Regions from separate parts of the Kocuria salina genome, predicted to be linked through region 2. Evidence: riboswitches for the same ligand, from Rfam matches in the RefSeq annotation. Region 2 holds a riboswitch; the other holds the start of a gene.
What was found. A riboswitch is a leader RNA that binds a small molecule or an ion and turns the genes downstream of it on or off. The one in region 2 is predicted to bind S-adenosylmethionine.
Positions count from the first base shown of each region.

Region 1 (7,695 bases), on a different contig from region 2:
CCGGGGCGGCGGCACGGTCTCCCTGGCGTCGGCCGCGCGGCAGGCGGGTCTGACCAAGCCCGGGGTGATGTACCACTTCCCCACCAAGGAGGCGCTGATGCTCGCCCTGGTGGACCGGGTGATGGACGGCTGGGACGCGCAGATGGCCCGCCGCCTGCCCGGCCCCCCGGAGCAGGTGCCCGCGGCGGAACGGCTGCGCGCCTACCTCGACTGGTGCCTGTCCGGGGAGGTCGACGAGACCGACCTCGTGATGCTCACCGACCAGCGGCTGCGCGCCACGCTCAAGGAGCGCTGGGTCGCGCGGGTGGAGCCGTGGGTGCACCTGCCCGCGGACCTGCCCGCCGAGCGCCGGAGCCGGCTGCTGGCCGTGCGGCTGCTCGCCGACGGCGTGTGGTTCGCCGACGCCGCGGGCGTCTTCGCCCCCGACCCGCAGGAACGGGCCCGGGTCAGGGCGGTCGCCGACGAGCTCCTGGAGGGCTGAGCCGTGCTGCGCCGGCTGCTGCTGCTCGCCGCCGTGCTCGCCGAGGTGGCGGCCACACTGTCGCTGAAGGCGGCTCTGGACGAGCCCGCCTGGTACGCGCTCGTCGTCGCCGGCTACCTCGCCGCGTTCACCCTCCTGGCGGCCGTGCTGCGCCGCGGCATGCCGGTGGGGGTCGCCTACGGCGTGTGGGCCGCCCTCGGGGTGATGCTCACCGCTCTGGCGGCGGCCGTGGTCTACGGTGAGCGGCTGAGCCCGGCCGTGCTGGCCGGGATCGTGCTGGTCGTGGCCGGCGTGCTCTGCGTGGAGCTCGGCTCCCGCCGCCCCGCCCCCGAGACCGAGGAGGCGGCCTGATGGCCTGGCTCTTCCTCAGTGTCTCGATCCTCACCGAGGTCGCCGGAACCCTGTCCCTGCGGATGGCCGCCCGGGGCCGCCGCCGCTGGTACGCCGCCGTGGCCGTCGGCTACCTGGTGGCGTTCACCTGCCTGAGCCTCGTCCTGGCCGAGGGCATGGCGCTGGGCGTCGCCTACGGCATCTGGTCGGCCTCCGGCGTGGCGCTGACGGCACTGGCCGGCCGGGTCCTGTTCCGCGAGCCGTTCACCTGGGTGACGGCGGCCGGGGTGGCCCTCATCGCCGGCGGAGTGCTCCTCATCGAGCTCGGCGCCCCGCCGGTCTGAGCGGTCCCCGGTGCCGGGCCGGGTCCGGCGCCCCGTCCCGGGTGGTGCGGCGCCGGATCTCGTGTAGAGTAGTCCGCAGTTGTTGAGGTTCGTTTTTGTCTTTCAAGCAGTTCGGCCCACTCGGGTGCAGCAGTTTTTCTGAGAAGACGTTTTCCATGCATCGCAACTGTTTTGTTTCTCGAACGTCGGGAAACGTTCATCTCATGAAGGATCAGGTCTCCCATGACTACCGGTATCGTCAAGTGGTTCAACGCTGACAAGGGCTTCGGCTTCATCACCCCCGAGGACGGCTCCAAGGACGTCTTCGCCCACTTCTCCGCGATCAACTCGAACGGCTTCCGCTCGCTGAACGAGAACGACCGCGTCGAGTTCGAGACCCAGGACGGCCCCAAGGGCCCCCAGGCTGCGAACATCAACGTCATCTCCTAAGGATCTTCCGCGGGCTCCGGCCCGTTGATCCTCCAGAACCGTCGTCGGGCTGCGCCCGGCGGCGGTTCTGTCGTCGTACCCGCCGAGCAGCACCGGGAGGAAGCGCCGTGACCGTTCCCGATCCGCTCCCCGCCGCGGAGGAGCCGGAGGACCCCTTCGTGGTGAACCGGGTCTCCGACGCCGAGCTGGACGTCTCCGTGCCGTTCGAGGTCGAGGCCTCCGAGTGGGGATTCGACGGCTCCGCCGACGAGGCCGGCGGCGGCTGGGGCTCGGCGGGGGACTACGGCCTCGAGTGAGCACCCCGCGGGTCCCACCGGCGCTCCGGACGTCACCGTCCTCCCGCACGACGGAGGCCGCAGCCCGACGGGCTGCGGCCTCCGTGCGCTCCTGTCCGCCGGCTATGCCGACAGCGGGAGGGACGAGGGGTGGAGCTTGAAGAACGGGTGCCGTCCGGTCGCCGCGAGGGCTCCGGGAACGAGGAGCTGGCGGTACTTGGCGCACCATTGCGCCGTACCCTCCGTGTGCTCCGCCGCGGCGGCCAGGTCGTCGGCCTCGGGGCTCAGGTACTCCTGCACGTCCCCGTCGGTCGACGTGAGACGGACGAGGTGGAGATCGGGGAGGGCGGTGACGGTCACGTCGATCCACTCCTCGCGCTGGTCGGTGGTGATGGCTGTTCTTTCTTCGGACATGGTCATGTTTTCTCCTGACGTTCTTGCAGGCATCCGATGGCGTTGCCCGCCGCTTCGTCATCCGATCCACCCGGGAACATCGGGTTGGCGCGCAGCGGGTCGGAGCCCCTCCACGGTTCCGCCGGGGATCGTCGATCTCCGGCCGAGGGCGTGGACGCCGCATCTCGAGAAGCAGGTTCAGGCTACCCCGCGGCACCGACACCTCGACAAGCGAGTCGTGAGTTGTGTCACTGAAACGTAATGCGCGGGGCCGTCGCCTGCGCCGTCCCCGGTACTACGGGACCCATTCCAGCGCAACGATGTGTCGTCGAGATGTCCGGGCGGTGACACCCCGGGGAAGGCCTGTGCACAGGAGGGGGCACCGGATCCGGCCGGGTCGCCGCACGCGGACACTGTTCGGCCGATGTGGTTCAATGGGGAGAGCTTCAAGAGACCCGGTCGGCAAGCTCCGACTTGACCGGGCACCAACCCCATGTTCACGGGTGGTTCGGATGACGAAGCGGCTCGCATCGCCGCAGCAGCGGTACCCGGTGCGAGCAAGAGCGCACGAAGGATCCCGGTCATGTCCGACCCCCGCCACTCCGCCGCCCGCACGGGCGCGTTCCCCCAGCCCTCCCACGCCGTCCCGGCCACCGGGGACGGGACCCGCCGCGACCCCGCGCCGAGCGTCCCGGCGATCAGCGTCTCCGCCATGAGCGTCGAGGACTACGCCCGCGTGGTGCAGGTCCGCACCGAGTTCGTGGACTTCCTGCTGGCTCCGGCCCGCGGGGAGCTCGCCGCCGCGGCCTGAGGCCCGCCGCCGTGGACCTCCTCCTGGACCGTTCCGTGCTGCTGGGGGTGCGCACCCCGGAGCGCTGCCCCGAGCTGGCCGAGGTCCTGCGCCGGCACGGACACCGGCGGCTGTTCCTGCCCGCCACGGTGCTCGGGGAGCTGCTCGCCGAGCGGCCCGACGAGACGCTGTGGGCGGAGCAGCTCGAGCTGCGCTTCCCGGGCCGGGTCCTCCCCGCGGACGCCGCCGTGGCCCGGGCGTGGGGAGCGCTGGCCGCGACGGGGGCGGCCGATCCGCTCGCCGGGCTCACCGCGGCCACGGCCCTGGTCCACGGGCTGACCGTGCTGACCGCGGAGCCGGGGCGGTACGCCGGCACCGGGGCGCCCGTGCTGGACGCGTCCCCCGCCCGCCGGTAGCCCTCAGACGGCCCGGCGGTGCCGGCGGCTGCGCCCCTGCCCCTGCGCCGAGAGCGCCACGGCGCGCTCGTAGTGCTCGAGCAGCTGCCCGACCAGGACGTCCCACGTCCGGCCCTGGACCGCCGCGTGCGCCGCGACGCCGAACGCGGCCCGCTTCGCCTCGTCGCCCAGGAGATCCGCCACGTGCCCGCGCAGCGCCCCGAGGTCGCCCGGGGGATAGAGCCAGCCGGTGCGGGACCGGTCCACGAGGTCGAGGGGACCGCCCCGGCCGGTCGCGACCACCGGCACCCCCGAGGCCATGGCCTCCTGGATCGTCTGGCAGAACGTCTCGAACTCGCCGGGGTGGACGAACACGTCGAAGGACGCCATGATGCGCGCCAGGTCGGCACCGCTGCGGCGCCCGGTGAAGTGGGCCTGCGGGAGCCGGCGGCGCAGGGCGTCCTCCTCCGGGCCCGAGCCCACGACCACCAGGCGGGTGCCGGGCAGGTCCGCGACCGCGGAGAGGTCCTCGACCTGCTTCTCCGGGGCGATCCGGCCCACGTAGCCGACGATCCGCCGGCCGCCGCCGACCTCCTCCCGCCACCGCTCGTCGCGGTGCCGGGGGGAGAAGCGGGTGGTGTCCACCCCGCGCCGCCACAGGTGCACGTCCTGGACGCCGTGCTCGGTGAGCTGCCGGACCGCCGCGGTGGACGGCGCGAGCGTGAGCGTGGCGAGGTTGTGCATGGAGCGCACGTGCCCCCACAGGAGCTGCTCGAGGAACGGGGCCCCGTACTTGGCCGCGTAGCCGGGCACGTCGGTCTGGTAGACCGCCACGCACGGCACCCCGAGCTGCTGGGCCGCCAGGATCGCCCGGCGGCCCAGCACGAACGGGGAGGCCACGTGGACCACGTCAGGCCGGAAGCGCTCCAGCTGCCGCCGCACCCGGGCCACGGTCCCGCCGGCCACCCGCACGGCGGGGTAGCCGGTGAGCGGAACGGCTGGCAGCCGGTGCACCGGCACCCCGTCGAGGTCCTCGACGACCTGCTCCGCCGGGCGCCCGAGCGGCGCGGGTTCGTAGGAGGGCGCCACGACCACGACGTCGTGCCCGCCGGCGACCAGCTGCTCGACGACCCGCAGCACCGAGTGGGTGACTCCGTTGAGGTGGGGGAGGAACTGCTCGGCGACCACGGCGACTCTCATGCTCCCGAGCCTGCCGGGGCCGGGCGACCGGACGGCGAGCGGGGCGTGGCCCGCCGGTGAAGGCGCCGTGAAGCCTCGGCCGGGGTGCCGCCCGGGCGTGGGAGGATGGTCGGTGATGAACTCCCAAGGCCTGTCCTCCCCCGCTGCACGCCCGGACCGCCGGGGTGTGCCCATGCCGCTGTGGCTGCAGGGCGTGCTGGAACTCGGCTCCGTGGCCGTGGTGTCCTACCTGCTGGTCCTGCTGACCGTCCTCATGGTGTGGCTCGCCGACGGCTTCGACACCCTCGGCCTGACCGGCGGGTTCGTGCTCTCCGGTCACGTGTGGCTGCTCGCCCACCTCACCCCGCTCCAGGTGGCCCTGGACCCGGGCGCAGGGCTGCCCGCGACCACCGGGACGCTCAACCTCGTCCCGCTCGGGCTCACCCTGGTGCCGTTCGCCCTTTCCTGGCACGCCGGGAGACGGCTGGCCCGCGCCTGCTGGGAGGGCCAGTTCTGGCAGCCGTACCTCAGCGGACTGGCCGCCTACTCCGCGTTCGGCGCCGCCGCCGCGCTGCTCTTCAGCGGAGGGGAGGTCTCGGCGAGCCCGGCCGCGGCCGCCGTCTTCCCGCTCGTCCCCGTGGCCCTGGGCGGCTTCGTGGGCGCGTACCGGGCCTCCCGGTCGCTGCCGGGACTGATCGGCGTCAACGCCGCCGCGTGGGTCGAGCGCACGAGCCAGTACTCTCGCTGGGCCGGGTCCTACGTGTGGGCGGTGCTGCGCGCCGGCTTCGTCGCGGCCGTGGCCGGGGTCGGGGCCGGGGCCGCCCTGCTGGCCGCCGCCCTGTTCTGGAACTGGAACGACGTGGTGGGCGTCTACCAGCGGCTGGGCACCGGCGTGCCGGGGGACACCGCGCTGACGGGACTCCAGCTCGGCTACCTGCCCAACCTCGCGGTCTACGCCCTGGCCTGGGCCACGGGCGCGGGCTTCGAGCTCGGTTCCGGCACGCACGCCTCTCCGCTGGGCACCGAGGCCGGGCCTGTGCCGCTGCTCCCGGCGCTCGCCGCGCTGCCGCCCGCCGAGCTCCCGGCCTGGGCGCTCGTGGTGGTCGTGCTGCCGGTCCTGGCCGGCGTCCTCGCCGGCTGGTGGTTCCTGCGCGAGGGGGAGAACCACCTGGACGACTGGATGGCGCTGCGGCTGCCCGCGCGCTGGATCACGTACCCGCTCTCGACGCTGCTGACCGGGGTCTTCGTGGGCGCCGTCGCCGGCGTGCTGGTGATGCTGCTGAGCTGGCTCGCGCACGGCTCGCTGGGGCTCGGGCGGCTCACGGACGTGGGACCGGACGGTCCCGCCGTGCTGCTGCTGTGCGGCGCCGAGGTGGCCGTCGGGGCGGCGGTCGGCTGTGTGCTGGGACCGTGGCTCGAGCACGAGCCGCCGTTCGCGCCGCCCCGCGGCGGCGAGGACGGCGAGGACCGGACGCCGGCCGGCCGGCGGGCAGCGCGCCGGCGGCGCCGGGAGGAGACCGCGGCCCGGCGCGCCATGCGCTCGGCCGGCCGGCGGAGGCCGCGGCCCGCACGCGGGCACGGGGCCGACCAGCACGGGACCGAGGGGCACGGCGCGGACGGGCCCAGGACCGGCCGCAGCACCGCGGACGGGCACCGGGACGCGGGCCCGTGGGCGGCTCAGGGGCCGGCCGTGGCGGAGACCGGGTCCGCGGAGGCGTTCGACGTGGACGCGGCCGAGGCACCCGCGGCGTCCTCCGACGCCGGCGCCGCCGGGCCGCCGGAGAGATAGCTCCAGATCCCGTCCTCGAGCTCCTGCTGGCACTGCGCCGCCCCGGAGAGGGTGAGGGTGCCGGCGACGCACTCCTGGTAGGCCTCGGCCACCGGCCACAGGGCCAGACGGGCCCCGCCGGTGAGCAGGCTCAGCGCGCCCAGCACGATCGCGGCGACCGCGCTCAGCACCAGCAGCCGGCGCGTGCCGGTCCCGCGGGAGCGCACGAGCGCCGCGACGCCCAGCCCGATCCCGAGGACGGCCAGCACGACCCCGGCCACGGTCGGCCACAGGGCGGAGCCGACGAGCACCAGGGCGACCGCCGCGCACACCAGCGCGCCCCCTGCCGTGCGGGTCGCGGCGGCGCGTCGTGCGTCCGCGGGGGCTGCCTCGGGGGTCGGGCGGGGAGGGGTCATGCCCTTCACTCTAGGGCACCCCGGGGGCCCCTCCCCGCCCGCCCGACTAGACTCGGGGGCATGCGCATCGTGGTCATGGTCTCCGGCTCCGGCACCAATCTGCAGGCGGTCCTCGACGCCGTCCGGGAGGGCCGGATCGACGTCGAGATCGCCGCCGTGGGCGCGGACAAGCCCTGCACCGGCCTGGAGCGGGCCCGGGAGGCCGGCGTCGAGACGTTCCTCGTCCGGCCCGGCGACCACCCCGACCGGACGCGGTGGAACCGTGCCCTGCAGGAGGCGGTGGCCGCCCGGGAGCCCGACCGGATCGTCTTCGCGGGGTTCATGCGGATCGTGGACGCCGAGTTCGTCGAGGCGTTCGCGGGGCGCATTGTCAACACCCACCCCTCGCTGCTGCCGTCCTTCCCGGGGGCGCACCCGGTGCGGGACGCCCTCGCGCACGGGGTGAAGGTCACCGGCGTCACCGTCCACGAGGTCGTGGCCGACGTCGACGCCGGTCCGATCCTGGCGCAGGCGGCGGTGCCCGTGGAGGAGGGGGACACCGAGGCGCAGCTGCACGAGCGGATCAAGGCCGCCGAGCGCGAGCTGCTCGTGCGCACGCTCGGCGCGGCGGCCCGGCAGGGAGCCCTGCACGACGCCCGGTGAGCAGGCCCGGCGAGGGTCCGTAAAATGGTTCCCGGCGGATCCCGCCGGCAACCCCAGACCTCGAACGCTTGGAGAACCTGTGAGCCCCACCCAGCTTGACCGCGTGCCCCTCAAGAGGGCGCTGGTGTCCGTCTACGACAAGACCGGGCTGGAGGGTCTCGCCACGGGGCTGCACCGGGCCGGCGTCGCGATCGTGTCCACCGGTTCGACCGCACGGCGCATCGCCGACCTGGGCGTGCCGGTGACGGAGGTC
Region 1 is NZ_SSSF01000007.1:113,805-121,499, forward strand. It holds gene E7Z53_RS14120 (TetR/AcrR family transcriptional regulator) at 1-481, shown strand, start outside; gene E7Z53_RS14125 (DMT family transporter) at 485-832, shown strand; gene E7Z53_RS14130 (DMT family transporter) at 832-1,155, shown strand; gene cspE (transcription antiterminator/RNA stability regulator CspE) at 1,378-1,584, shown strand; gene E7Z53_RS14140 (hypothetical protein) at 1,692-1,880, shown strand; gene E7Z53_RS14145 (hypothetical protein) at 1,983-2,279, opposite strand; SAM riboswitch class IV at 2,697-2,822, shown strand; gene E7Z53_RS14150 (hypothetical protein) at 2,836-3,063, shown strand; gene E7Z53_RS14155 (PIN domain-containing protein) at 3,075-3,458, shown strand; gene E7Z53_RS14160 (glycosyltransferase family 4 protein) at 3,462-4,637, opposite strand; gene E7Z53_RS14165 (cell division protein PerM) at 4,753-6,405, shown strand; gene E7Z53_RS14170 (hypothetical protein) at 6,294-6,800, opposite strand; gene purN (phosphoribosylglycinamide formyltransferase) at 6,861-7,442, shown strand; gene purH (bifunctional phosphoribosylaminoimidazolecarboxamide formyltransferase/IMP cyclohydrolase) at 7,522-7,695, shown strand, end outside.
Region 1: linked by a shared signal. The riboswitch ahead of E7Z53_RS14150 (hypothetical protein) and the one ahead of E7Z53_RS05155 (methylenetetrahydrofolate reductase) in region 2 are both predicted to bind S-adenosylmethionine.

Region 2 (7,695 bases):
TCCGCCGCCCTCCGGGGCCCCCGGACCCCCCGCGGCCGCCGCACGGGGACCCCGGGCTGCAGCCGGAGCGCACCACGATGGCCTGGGGCCGGACCCTGATGTCCTTCGTGGTGGTCTCGGCGATCTTCCTGCGCTGGCTGCCGCACCACGGGCCGTTCGTGCTGGTGCTGTTCGGCCTGGCGGTCCTCACGGCGGCGGCGATCTACGTCACGCAGCGCCCCCGCTACGTCCGCAGCGCCCGCGGCATCGTCGAGGAGGGCACCGAGCCGGAGGTCGGGGCCGTGCTGGCGACCTCGGCCGCGATGCTCGCCCTCGGCGCCCTCGGCATCTGGGTGGTGCTGGTCCTCGTCTGAGCGTTCCCCTGCCCCGCCCACGAGGTCGCCGGCACGTGCGACCTCGGGGACGGGATCAGTTGATGAGGTCGCGCACCACGATGGTGTCGTCGCGGTCCGGGCCCACGCCGATCGCGGACATCCGGGTGCCGCTCATCGACTCGAGCGCCTCGACGTAGGCCCGGGCGTTCGCCGGCAGGTCCTCCAGGGTGCGGCAGCCGGTGATGTTCTCCTCCCACCCGGCGAAGTGCTCGAAGATCGGCTTCGCGTGGTGGAACTCGGTCTGGGTCATCGGCATCTCGTCGTGCCGGACGCCGTCGACGTCGTAGGCCACGCACACCGGGATCTGCTCGATGCCGGTGAGGACGTCGAGCTTGGTGAGGAAGTAGTCGGTGAAGCCGTTGATCCGGGAGGCGTGGCGGGCCATCACGGCGTCGTACCAGCCGGTGCGGCGGGGACGGCCCGTGTTGACGCCGAACTCGCCGCCGGTGGTGCGCAGCTGCTCGCCCATCTCGTCGAAGAGCTCGGTGGGGAACGGCCCGGCGCCCACGCGGGTGGTGTAGGCCTTGATGATGCCGATCGCCCGGGTGATGCGGGTCGGCCCGATGCCCGAGCCCACGGACGCGCCGCCCGCTGTGGGGTTGGAGGACGTCACGAACGGGTAGGTGCCGTGGTCGACGTCGAGGAAGGTCGCCTGGCCGCCCTCCATGAGCACCACCTTGTCCTCGTCGAGGGCCTGGTTGAGCAGGTAGGTCGAGTCCACGATCATCGGGGCGAGCCGGTCGGCGTAGCCCAGGAAGTACTGCACGACCTCCTCGACGTCGATGTCCCGGCGGTTGTAGAGCTTCACGAGCAGCTCGTTCTTCTGCCGCAGCGCGCCCTCGATCTTCTGCCGCAGGATCGACTCGTCCAGGACGTCCTGGACGCGGATGCCGAGCCGGCCGACCTTGTCCATGTAGGCGGGTCCGATGCCGCGGCCCGTGGTGCCGATCGCCCGCTTGCCGAGGAAGCGCTCCGAGACCTGGTCCATCGTCTGGTGGTACGGGGCCACCAGGTGGGCGTTCGCGGAGACGCGCAGCCGGGAGGTGTCCGCCCCGCGCGCCTCAAGGCCGTCGATCTCCTCGAAGAGGGCCTGGGGATTGACGACGACGCCGTTGCCGATCACGGGGACGGCGTTGGGGCTCAGGATGCCCGCCGGCAGGAGCTTGAGCTCGAACTTGTCGCCGCCCACCACCACGGTGTGCCCCGCGTTGTTGCCGCCGTTGGGCTTGACCACGTAGTCCACGCGGCCTCCCAGCAGGTCGGTGGCCTTGCCCTTGCCCTCGTCGCCCCACTGGGCGCCGACGATCACGATTGCTGGCATTGAACGACTCTCCTGCCTGGATGGAACGGGACTTCTCCCGCGGGCCCCGGCGGAGGCGCGCACCGGCCGGGCACGACAACGCCCGTGCGTCGGCCCGCTCCCACCCGCGCGACCGGGACGGCGCGACGCCGGCAGGAGGAGACCCAGGGGCTCGTACCGTGCAAGTCTAGCGGGCCGTGACCCGGGACCGACATCCGCCGCCCCGTCCGGCGGCCGCCGCGGTCCGATACCCTCGATGCTCATGAGTTCCCCTTCCACGTGGACCCCGGGCGGGTCCCCGTCCTCCGCGCCCGCGGCCGCCCCGGGCACCCACCTCAAGGCCCGGCACCTCGTGATGATGGCCCTGGGCAGCGCGATCGGCACCGGCCTGTTCATCGGCACGGGCGCCGCGATCCGCACCGCCGGGCCGGCGGTGCTGCTGTCCTTCCTGGTGGCGTGCGTGCTGCTCGTGCTCGTGATGCGGGCGCTGGGCGAGATGGCCGCCGCGGACCCGTCCCCCGGCGCGTTCTCCACCTACGCCGAGAAGGCCATGGGCCGCACCGTGGGACGCACCCTCGGCTGGCTGTGGTGGGCGCAGATCGTGGTGGTGGTCGCGGCGGAGGCCACGGCCGCGGCCCAGCTGCTCGCGGAGCTGTGGCCGGTGGCCGAGCAGTGGGTGCTGGCGCTGCTGTTCATGGTGGTGTTCACGGCGATCAACCTGGTGCGGGTGCGCACGCTCGGGGAGACCGAGTTCTGGTTCGCGCTGATGAAGGTGCTCGCGGTGCTGGCCTTCCTCGCGGTCGGGATCGCCGTGCTCCTGGGCCTGACCGAGGAGCCCTCCCCGGGGCTCGCGAACCTCACCGCCCACGGCGGCTTCCTGCCCCACGGCCCCACCGGGGTGGCCGCCGCGCTGCTCGTGGTGGTCTTCGCGTTCGGCGGCACGGAGCTCGTGACCATCGCCGCCGCGGAGACCGAGGACCCGCAGCGCAACGTGGCCCGCGCCGTGCGCACCATCCTGGTCCGGATCCTCGTCTTCTACGTGGGCGCCGTGACCGTCATGGTCCTGGTGCTGCCGTGGAACGACGAGCAGCTCTCGGTCAGCCCGTTCGTGGCCGTGCTGGAGACCGCCGGGGTGCCCGGCGCGGACGTGCTGATGGCCGTGGTCATCATCCTGGCGCTGCTCTCGGCCCTCAACGCGAACATCTACGGCGCGTCCCGGATGCTCTGGTCGCTGGCCCGCCGCGGCTCGGCGCCGCGGGCCTTCGCCGACGTCTCCGACCGCGGGGTCCCCCGGAGCGCGGTGGTCGTCTCCGTGCTCTTCGGCTTCGCCGCCGTGGTGCTCAACTACCTGTGGCCCGAGACCGTGCTGCTGTGGATGCTCAACACCGTGGGCGCGACCTGCCTGGTCGTCTGGGGGCTCGCGCTGGTCTCGCAGATCGTCCTGCGCCGCCGCGCGGACCGGGACGGCACCGAGCTGCCCCTGCGGATGTGGGCCTTCCCGTGGCTGTCGTACCTGGCGCTGGCGCTCCTCGCCGGGATCGTCCTGCTCGGGCTGCTCGACGGCGCCGTGCGGGGCCAGCTCCTGCTCACGGCCGGGCTGGTGGCGCTCATCGCCCTGGCCTCGAAGGTGCTCGGCCGCCGGGCCGAGCAGGCCCCGCAGGACTGATCCGGCGGAGCCGCGGCCCCGCCGGGGCCACGGGCACAGGACATGCCGCGGTGCGCGGCCGTCACCGGCGCCGGTGACGGTGTCAGAGGCGGTGCTCCGGCGGGATCAGCGGGCGCTCGGCGCGGACCCGCAGCTCCTGGACCGCCCACGAGTTGCCGTCGGGGTCGCTGAAGCCGAAGACGGTGCCGCCGTCCCGCTCGTCGAGCACCGTGATCCCGCTCACCTCCACGCCCCGGGACAGCAGCTCCTCGCGGGCCGCCCGGGCGTCCGCGACCACCAGCTGGAGCCCGCGCAGGGACCCGGGGGCCATCTCCCGGTGGGCGGGGAGGTTGCCCACCACGATCGAGCAGCCGGACCCGGGCGGGGTCAGCTGGGCGATGTCCATCTGCTCGGTGGTGGTGTGGTGGTCGAGGTGGAAGCCGACCTGGTCCCGGTAGAACTCCACGGCCCGGTCGACGTCGCGCACCGGCACCAGCACCACCTCGAGCGTCCAGTCCACGGTCAGGCCCCGCCCTGCGCGGTCCGCCCGCCCAGCAGCTCCTCGAGCCGCTCGTAGCCCTCGGCCACGCCCTTCTCCATGCCGGATCCGACCATCCCGTCGCGGGCCTCCTGGGACGCGTGGACGGTGTGCCCGCGCAGCCGGCACCGGCCGTCGCCCAGGTCCTCGAAATGCAGGTACTCCAGGTCCACGGCGTCGGGCCAGCCCTCGTACTCGAAGGTCTGGACCACGAGCTCGTTCTCGCGCACCGTGTGGAAGACGCCGCGGAAGGCGTACTCCTCGGTGCTGTCCTCGCCGCGCTGGACGAACCGGTAGGCGCCGCCGGGGCGGAACTCGAAGCCGTCGATCCGGGTCCGCAGCCCGCGCGGCCCGATCCACTGCCGGAACAGCTCGGGGTCGGCGTGGGCGCGGAAGACGTCGGCCACGGGGTGGTCGAACTCGCGCTCGAAGTCGATGAAGGGCAGGCCGTCGGGGACGGTCAGGTGCAGGGCGTGTCCCATGGTTCAGTCCTGGGTGTGCTCGCCGCGGTCCGCGGCTCGGGTGTCGAGCACGGCGTCGAGGCGGCGGAACTGCTCCTCCCGGACCAGCCGGTACCGGTCGATCCACGCGGTGAGCGCCTCGAGCCGTGCGGGGTCCAGGTGGACGGGCCGGCGCTGAGCGTCACGGGTGCGCGTGACGAGCTGCGCCTGCTCGAGGACCTGGATGTGCTTCGAGACCGCCTGGAGGGAGATCGCGAAGGGTTCCGCCAGTTCGGTGACCGTGGCCGGGCCGCGGCTGAGCCGGGCGACGATGCGGCGGCGGACCGGGTCGGCCAGGGCCAGGAAGGCCCTGTCGAGCTCGTCGTCGCCGGGATCCACGGTGTTCGTCAACTGATTCCTTGATCAACCTGTTGGTTGTCAAAGACTAGGCCGCCCGCCCCGGCCCGGCAAGACCCGAGACCGGATCGTGACGGCCCCGGACCTGCGCTCCTCATGGGCCTCGCCGCCGGTGCGTCGTCGCGCGTCCGTGTTGCGTCCTGTGACGCCGCGGTCGTCACAGTCGGCGCACCGGCGTCTTCTGGGCGCCCGCACTTGGCAGCGCGGCGGGGCAGCCGCTGGAATGGGTCCTGCATCTATCCAGAGCGGCCGAGAGACCTGGCTCGTCGACGCCGCAGCAACCATCCGCGCCCCCGCCACGGGGTGCGCGGAACGGTGCTCCCGCCAGGACCGATGGAGCTGTCGCAGCCTCCCGGGTCCACTCCGGGACGGCTGCTGCCCTCCCTCGGGGTGACCCTTGGAGGAAGAACGTGACACCACGCCCGACCGCCCGGCCGGCGCCGCCGTCCCTGTCCTACGAGCTCTATCCGCCGCGCAGCGCGGCGAGCGCCGACACGCTGCTGCGGACCATCGAGGAGCTCGAGCCCACCCGTCCCGACCACGTCTCGGTGACGTACAGCGGGGACGAGCAGCGCCGGGACAGCTCGCTCGCCCTGCTCGACCACCTCCTGGCGCGCACGAGCCTGCGGCCCCTGGCCCACCTGACGTGCGTCGGCAGCACCCGGGCCGAGCTGGAGCAGACCGTGGCCGCACTGGTCCGCCGCGGCGTCCGGGGCGTCCTGGCCCTGCGCGGCGACCTCGACCCGGGGGCCGAGCCGGGCGAGCTGCGGCACGCCGGCGAGCTCGTGGAGCTCGTGCGCGAGGTCGAGCAGCGCCACACCGCGGCCCTGGCGGCCGGCCGGCTCGCCGTGGGCGTGGCCGCCTACCCGACCCGGCACCCGGAGTCGCCGTCCTTCCGGCACGACGTCGAGGTGCTGCTGGCCAAGCAGCGCTCCGGGGCGGACTTCGCGATCACGCAGGTCTACTTCCGCCCGCAGCGCTACGAGCGCCTGGTCGCGGCGGCGCGGGCGGCCGGGGTGACGATCCCGATCGTCCCGGGGATCATGCCGGTCACCGACCCGCGGCGGCTCCGGACGCTGTGCCGGCTGGCGGGCCTGGCGCCCCACCCGGGCCTGGCCGCCGCGCTGGAGGACGCGCCCGGTCCTGCCGAGCGGCACCGCGCCGGCGTGGCCTTCGCGGCGCGGCTGGCCCGCGCCGCCCTGGACGCCGGCGCCCCCGGGCTGCACCTCTACACCTTCAACGAGCACCGGGCCGCGCTCGACCTGCTGGAGCACGTGGACCTCCCGCGCGTCCCGCACGTGCCCGTCGCGCTCGAGGACCTCCTGCTCCCCGCCTGAGCACGCGCCCACCCACCGTTCCGCACGACCCCTCGACACCTCTTCAGGAGACCACCATGACCACTGTCCCGTTCCCCGCCGCCACCATCACCGGCTACCCCCGGATCGGCCGCCGCCGCGAGCTTAAGAAGGCCCTGGAGGACTACTGGGCCGGGCGCTCGACCCGCGAGGAGCTCGAGTCGGCGGCCGCCGACCTGCAGCTGGCGACCCACCGCCGGCTCGTGGAGCTGGGCCTCGGCGCCCGGGACTCGTCCCTGCCCGCGGCGTTCCCCCTCTACGACCAGGTCCTGGACACCACCGTGGCCCTCGGGGCGGTGCCGGCCCGCTTCGCCGACCTCGCCGACGCCGAGGGCCGGCTCGGCCTCGACGCGAGCTTCGTGCTGGCCCGCGGCGACGCCGGGCGCGCTCCCCTCGAGCTGACCAAGTGGTTCGACACCAACTACCACTACCTCGTGCCCGAGATCGGCCCGGAGACCCCGCTCCGCGCCACCGCCGACCGGCTCGTGGCCGACGTCCGCCGCGCCGCCGCGCACGGCTTCACCGTCCGCCCGGTCCTCGTGGGCCCGGTGTCCTTCCTCCTCCTCGCCAAGGCCGACGACGACGCCCCCGCGGGCTTCGACCCGCTGCAGCGGCTCCCCGAGCTGCTGCCCGTGTACGCGCGGCTGCTCCAGGAGCTCGCCGCCGCCGGCGCGGACTGGGTGCAGCTGGAGGAGCCGGCCCTCGTGGCGGACCAGGACGTCCCCGGCGAGCAGCTCGCCTCGTCCGTGTGGGACGCCTACACGGGCCTGACCGCCGTGACCGGGCGCCCGCAGCTGTTCGTCACCACGTCCTACGGCTCCCCCGGGCCGCTGCTGCACCCGCTGGCCTGCTCCGGGGTGGAGGCCCTGCACCTCGACCTCGTCAAGGGCGCCGCCCCCACCGCCGAGGAGCTGGAGCTCTTCCGGGGCGAGGACTCCGCCGTGCTCGTGGCCGGCGCCGTGGACGGGCACAACGTGTGGCGGGCCGACCTGGCCGGCCGGCTCGACCAGCTCGCGGAGCTGGCCCGCGGGGGCGCCCAGGTGTCCGTGGCCTCCTCCACGTCCCTGTTCCACGTCCCGCACGACGTGGCCGAGGAGACCCGGCTGGACCCGCAGCTGCGGAGCTGGCTCGCCTTCGCCGACCAGAAGGTCGGCGAGATCGTCACCCTGGCCCGCGGTCTCGCCGCCGGGACGGAGGCGGTCGCGCCGGAGCTGGCCGAGGCCGCCGAGGCCCGCCGCACCCGGCAGGACGCCGCAGGGGTCCGGGACGCGGCCGTGCGCGAGCGCGCCGGGTCGCTGACCGCCGCGGACATCGGACGGTCGGCCGCGGAGGTCCGCCGGAGCGCCCAGGAGGGCCGGGCCTTCACGGCCTCCGGCCCCCTGCCTCCGCTGCCCACCACCACGATCGGATCCTTCCCCCAGACCGCGGAGGTCCGTGCCGCCCGCGCCCGGCACCGCGCCGGCGCCCTGACGGACGCGCAGTACGACGCCTTCCTGCGGGAGGAGATCGAGCGGGTCGTGCGGCTGCAGGAGGAGCTGGGCCTGGACGTGCTGGTGCACGGCGAGCCGGAGCGCAACGACATGGTCCAGTACTTCGCCGAGCACCTCGACGGCTTCGCGACCACCG
Region 2 is NZ_SSSF01000002.1:226,395-234,089, reverse strand. It holds gene E7Z53_RS05185 (DUF202 domain-containing protein) at 1-353, shown strand, start outside; gene E7Z53_RS05180 (adenylosuccinate synthase) at 409-1,695, opposite strand; gene E7Z53_RS05175 (amino acid permease) at 1,931-3,340, shown strand; gene E7Z53_RS05170 (VOC family protein) at 3,423-3,839, opposite strand; gene E7Z53_RS05165 (SRPBCC family protein) at 3,842-4,339, opposite strand; gene E7Z53_RS05160 (ArsR/SmtB family transcription factor) at 4,343-4,696, opposite strand; SAM riboswitch class I at 4,948-5,054, shown strand; gene E7Z53_RS05155 (methylenetetrahydrofolate reductase) at 5,125-6,051, shown strand; gene metE (5-methyltetrahydropteroyltriglutamate--homocysteine S-methyltransferase) at 6,108-7,695, shown strand, end outside.